DNA from 2 places in the Brevibacillus sp. FSL K6-2834 genome. Region 1 is predicted to be linked to the other one. Evidence: a T-box and tRNA genes for the amino acid it is inferred to sense, from the RefSeq annotation. Region 1 holds a T-box; the other holds one or more tRNA genes.

Region 1 (3,117 bases):
CTTCCGGCGTAAGTATATCGGCGTACTGCGGCGGCATTTCGCCTGTAATCAAAACATCTGCCGGGTACTGATTGGTTTGAATCGCAGTCAATATGATCTCCTCCTCTCCTTGTGCAGGAAACGTTATAATACAGGTAAATTAATCTTTGTGTATTATAGTACAGTAGGTTCAAAAAAAATGGCTTTAATCCAATAGCCCGCTTCCACTGCAATGACTGCAGGAGATACATCCGTCACCATGGCAGTGATGGCATGCTGACCCGTGATCATCGCGCCCGGCGCCGCCGCACTGGGGACAATTCTGCTCACCGTTTCCTTCACAACGATAACAATTCATCGTTAACTCCTCCCATCAACTGTATTAATACAATATTCGTAATGTTTGAAGTTATTATATAACAGTCATTTCTGTTGTGCAACACATTTTCTAAAAATTCCGCCACTCATTTAACTCTTTGTTTTTGCAGACAAAAAAGCAGCTTTCTGTATTAGAACAGAAAACTGCTTTTCTAGATAGCCAGAAATCATTTTGATCTGCATTATTTGGGAGCGATTTTCTCCAGACCACCCATATATGGACGAAGCACTTCCGGAATCAGGATGGTGCCGTCCTCCTGCTGATAGTTCTCCATCAGCGCGGCAACTGTCCGGCCAATCGCCAGTCCCGATCCATTCAATGTGTGCACGAACTCCGGCTTCGATTTGCTGTCGCGGCGGAAACGAATGTTGGCCCGACGCGCCTGGAAATCCTCAAAGTTGGAACAGGACGAGATCTCCCGGTACGTATTGTAGCTCGGAATCCACACTTCCAGGTCGTACTTTTTCGCCGCTGTAAACCCGAGGTCGCCGGTGCACATGCTCATGACACGGTAAGGCAGACCGAGCAGCTGCAGGATCTTCTCCGCATTTTTCACCAGCTTTTCCAGTTCCTCATAGGAATCTTCCGGCTTGACGAACTTCACCATCTCGACCTTGTTGAATTGATGCTGGCGAATCAGTCCGCGCGTATCGCGGCCTGCCGATCCCGCTTCCGAACGGAAACAAGCGCTGTATGCCGCATAGTAGCGAGGCAGCTCTGCACCATCCATGATCTCGTCGCGGTGCATGTTGGTTACCGGCACCTCTGCTGTCGGGATCAGGAAGTAATCTGGTCCTTCCAGCTTAAATGCGTCTTCCTCGAATTTTGGCAATTGACCTGTTCCCGTCATGCTTGTCCGGTTCACGATATACGGCGGCAGAAGCTCTTCATAGCCGTGCTCCGTCGTATGCAGATCGAGCATAAAGTTCATCAGCGCGCGCTCCAGACGGGCACCCAGTCCTTTGTAGAAAACAAATCGGCTGCCGGTCACCTTTGCCGCTGTTTCGAAGTCGATGATGCCCAGTTCTTGACCAAGCTCCCAGTGCGGTTTGGGCTCAAAAGAAAACTTTCTTGGCTCGCCCCACGTCCAGGCAACGACGTTGTCATCCTCCGACGTGCCTACCGGAACGCTCTCATGAGGAAGGTTGGGCAAGCTCAGCAGAATTTGCTCAAGCTGTTCATCGAGCTGGCGCAGTTCTTCGTCCAGCACCTTGATTCGGTCGCTTACTTCCTTCATCTCTGCGATCAGATGGTCAGCGTTCTCTTTGTTGCGCTTCAATACCGCTACCTGTTCGGATACGGTATTTCGTTTGTTCTTCAAGCCTTCCGCTTCCTGGATCAACTGGCGGCGCTTTTCATCCACCTCGGCAAACTGATCCAGTGCAGAAATATCCTCATTGCGATCCGCCAAACGGCGTCTTACTCCGTCTAAATCGTTGCGCAACACTTTTACATCTAACATAGATACCCCTCCAACATCGTTGATTCTTCTTGCACGCAATGAAAAAACACCCGTCCCCTATGGTAAGGGACGAGTGTTGGTAACCCGCGTTGCCACCCTTGTTGATATATGCCTGCTTCCGTTTCCCGGCATATACCCGCTTGAATCCGCCGTAACGGGGCGGTGCCGGGCAAAGTTGATCCTTTGCCACTCAGAGATGGATTCCCTTGCAGACTGGGTCGGTTTTCACCTGCCACCGACTCTCTGGGCCAAGCGCTTGCAAAGTACTAGTCTCTTCATCGCGTTCCTTGTTTGTTATCTTCTATTGTTAACTGTACTACAGGTTCTATACCTGTGTAAAGATCGTGAAAAAAACCGGCACCATTATCGGTACCGGTTTTGGACATGCATCTTTTACGGACAATCAGCCGCGGTATTCCTTCACCATGTCGACGAAGTATTGATGCAGCCGTGCATCCTCCGTCAACTCCGGATGGAATGCTGCCGCCAAATAATGTCCTTGCCGAGCAGCCACGATCTTTTCTTCATACTTGGCAAGTACCTGACCGGCTTCGCCTACTTCCATGATATACGGCGCGCGGATGAAAACGGCTGGATAATCCGCCGCTACTCCTGCGACCGGAAGCTCGACCTCAAAGCTTTCCTTTTGGCGGCCAAAGGCATTGCGCTCCACCTTGATATCCATCAATCCGAGATGGCAGTCGTCTTGGCCGTTTATGCGTTTGGCGAGCAAAATCGCTCCCGCACATGTACCGAATATCGGTTTTCTTGCTTGGCCAAACTCGCGCAGCGCTTCGATAAAACCGTATTTATGCATCAGCTTGCTGATGGTCGTGCTCTCTCCGCCGGGAATGACCAATCCGTCCAGATCTTCAAGCTCGTCCACCTTTTTAACTGCAACTGCCGTCGCACCTGCTGCCTCCAGCATGCGGATATGCTCAGCGACAGCTCCCTGCAAGGAAAGAACGCCAATTTTCATGATCGGTCACCTTACCATCCGCGCTCTTGCATGCGGTCTGCTTCACGCAGCTTGGAGATTTCCAGACCCGGCATAGCTGTACCCAGTCCTTTGGAGACGCGGGCAATCAGTTCATAGTCAGTGTAGTGTGTGGTTGCTTCTACGATCGCGCGAGCAAATTTCTCCGGATTTTCCGATTTGAAAATACCGGAACCTACGAATACGCCATCAGCGCCGAGCTGCATCATCAGAGCCGCATCGGAAGGGGTCGCTACACCGCCTGCTGCGAAGTTGACCACTGGCAGCTTGCCGTTTTTGTGTACGTATTCCAGCAGATCG
Region 2 (3,117 bases), 2.1 Mb from region 1:
CTCCAAAATAATTCCGCTCGCACCGAGGTAGACGTACGGCCCCAGGAAGCAATGCAGCTGGGCGCTATGGAAAAGCGGGAGAGCGTGGATAGCGACATCGTCTTCGGTCATTCCACCGTCGATAATCGTACTGACGTATTCTGTCAGCACACTCTTATGCGTCAGCATGACTCCTTTTGGCCTGGATTCCGTCCCGCTGGTGTAGAGAATATGCACAACATCGTCATCCTCCAGTTCCAGCTCCGGCTCCTCTGTACTCGATTGGGCGAGCTGCGTACGGAAATGGCCCCAGTCATTTGCCTGCTCTGTTTTTTCGGAGATCGAGCATCTCAGGACCGGAGAACAGCCTGATCGGCGAATCGCCTCGTCGGCGACTGGATGGAATTCCTGGGAGGCAAAGATCGCTTTCACATCGGCATGTCCCAGAATAAAGGCCACGTCGTCAGCGTTCAGCATGTAATTGATCGGGACCATAATCACTCCCGCCCTGGCGAGGGCAAAGTTGAGAATGACAAAATCCATTGAATTGCGGGAGAGCACAGCTGCCCTGTCTCCCTTTTGCAGTCCAGACGCCAAAATCATATGCGCTGCCTGATTGGCCAGGATGTCCAGTTGTTCGTATGTAAGCGCCTCGTTCCCAAAGCGCAATGCAATCTTCTGCGGAAATCTGCCTCGGCTTCTGCGCAAAATATCTCCCAGCGTATTCCTTCTCGCCCGCTGAATTTCTTTCATGGACATCCCTCCGTCATTTTTCCTGCCTCTATTATACAACGAATATTCAGAAAAATAGAATCATTATTCTTTCCCGATATATCCATGCAATGTAAAAAACCCCTGACTCGAAATCAGTCAGGGAGAAGAACTCAAGGTTATGAGGTTGTATCTATAGTATAGTATATATTCGAGTATATACTCAACCGGGATATATTAGTAAACGGAAACAAGCCGCACCTTGGACAAATTCTTTTTGCCCGAGCGCGACAACTCCCGCTTTCCATATTTGCATGGTTTCAATCCGGTCCGTTAACCTGCCTACTCCAATCAAAAAAAATGCGGCGACCCGATCTGCATTAGTAAGTCGCCGCAGCCCCCAAGAAGTTTAGTCTGAGTGCTTACCTACAGAATATATCAAAGGGTACATACCATGCGATATGAAGTCGATGGCTACGGAAGAAAGTTTTGGTTTTTGCCATAAATGTATCGCAAAAATTTCAAAATTGCCTATGTTCCATTGATACATGCCCTTTAACTCGATAGAATAAGTGGAGACTGGTTCTTTACTCACTGGAGGTGTTCCCCTTGCTAAAAACGCCCCTTGGCCGTCTTCGTTTTATCGGCCTCATCGAAGGAATTTCGTACCTCGTCCTGCTTGGAATTGCCATGCCACTGAAATATTTTCTGGAGATGCCAAAAGCTGTGACGATTGCCGGTTCCTTGCATGGCGTGTTTTTCGTATTGTTCATGCTGGCACTCGCCCATGTCTTTTTCGCAAACCGGTGGTCGATCCTGCGGGCGCTCGGCGCGTTTGTCGCGTCTTTGATCCCGTTTGGAAATTTTGTTCTCGATGCACAATTGAAAAAAGAAGAAGCTTCCATGAAGCGATCATAAAGGAAACGCTTGACGACCTTCTCCCGTCAAGCGTTTTTGAATAGATGGGGTATCTGAAAAAAAGAAAAAACAGGTGCAAGACCTGTTCGCAGTGCTTTCTTATGGCGGAGGGAGAGGGATTCGAACCCCCGTGACGTTGCCGCCTAACGGTTTTCAAGACCGCCCCGTTATGACCACTTCGGTATCCCTCCGCATGGTTGAACAAGTTATACTATAACATACTCATTCCACTGAAAGCAACCGTTTTTTACAAAAACGAGCTTCCTCCAAACGGGGAAGCTCGTTTCCTGTACCGGCCTCAAAACAGCTGTCAATTGCCTTTGACAGCAGCTTTCTCTTCCTGAAACCTATCGCTTCACGACAACCAGCTTTAACTCCGTTAGCTCTTCGATCGCGTATTTGATTCCTTCCCGGCCCATGCCGCTTTCCTTGACACCGCCGTAAGGCATATGGTCGACGCGGAAGGTCGGGATATCGTTAATCATGACGCCGCCAACATGCAGCTCATCTGCCGCTTTCAATGCGAGTGACAGGTTTTGCGTGTAGAGTCCGGCTTGAAGGCCGAAACGAGAATCGTTTACGAACTCAATCGCCTCCTCTACAGAGTCCACCGGATTGATCAGGACGACCGGTCCGAATACCTCCTGGCAAGACAGTTTGGCGTCTGCCGGAACTCCTGTCAATACGGTAGGCTGCAGCACCCGTCCATCTGCTTTTCCTCCGCATTCTACCCTGGCGCCTCTCTCCCTGGCTTCCTCGATCCAGGCCAAGGCCCGATCCGTTTCCTTCGGAGAAATCATCGCGGAGTAGTCTGCTTCCTCGGACAGAGAGTCGCCGCCGACCAGCTTTTTGGTCTCCGCCACAAAGCGCTCCACGAATGTCTCGTATTCATCCCTGACCACATAAATCCGCTGTACGGAGATGCATACCTGTCCGGAGTACGCAAATGCGCCAAAAATACAGCGCGGGATGACCTCGTCGAGATTTACCCCTTTATCGATGATGACGGCAGAATTGGAGCCCAGCTCCAACGTAACCCGCTTGAGTCCGGCCCGATTGCGGATGTCGATGCCGACAGCCGGGCTGCCGGTAAAGGTCAGTGCTTTCACCCTCGGGTCTGTCACGAGGAGATCGCCTACTGTTGCTCCGCTGCCGGTCACAACATTTAGTGCTCCCGCTGGCACTCCGGCCTGCTCGGCAACCTCCGCCAGAAAATATGCGGAGAGAGGCGTCTGGGATGCCGGCTTGAGCACGACGGTGTTCCCTGCAGCCAATGCCGGACCAACTTTATGGGCGACCAGATTCATCGGGAAATTGAAAGGAGTGATCGCGCCAATCACGCCCAAAGGCTCACGCACGGTGTATGCAAGGCGCCCTTCTCCTCCGATGGCGGCATCCAGCGGCAGTGTTTCGCCGTGAATCCTTTTTGCTTCCTCCGCAGCGAATTTGTAAGTCTGTATTGTACGGATCACTTCGCCGCGAGCGGTTTTGATCGGCTTGCCTGCCTCC

Evidence for each region. A T-box is a leader RNA that pairs with one kind of tRNA and senses whether it is charged. The one in region 1 lies ahead of serS (serine--tRNA ligase), so its partner is inferred to be a tRNA-Ser.
Region 2: it has a tRNA-Ser gene. The T-box ahead of serS (serine--tRNA ligase) is inferred to sense a tRNA for this amino acid. The anticodon was not compared.

Annotation. Positions count from the first base shown of each region.
Region 1 is NZ_CP151945.1:26,714-29,830, reverse strand. It holds gene aceB (malate synthase A) at 1-91, opposite strand, end outside; gene NST96_RS00120 (hypothetical protein) at 154-309, opposite strand; gene serS (serine--tRNA ligase) at 540-1,820, opposite strand; T-box leader at 1,883-2,108, opposite strand; gene pdxT (pyridoxal 5'-phosphate synthase glutaminase subunit PdxT) at 2,224-2,802, opposite strand; gene pdxS (pyridoxal 5'-phosphate synthase lyase subunit PdxS) at 2,811-3,117, opposite strand, start outside.
Region 2 is NZ_CP151945.1:2,171,859-2,174,975, reverse strand. It holds gene NST96_RS10730 (acyl-CoA synthetase) at 1-732, opposite strand, end outside; gene NST96_RS10725 (DUF3817 domain-containing protein) at 1,300-1,608, shown strand; tRNA gene NST96_RS10720 (tRNA-Ser) at 1,711-1,799, opposite strand; gene NST96_RS10715 (aldehyde dehydrogenase family protein) at 1,956-3,117, opposite strand, start outside.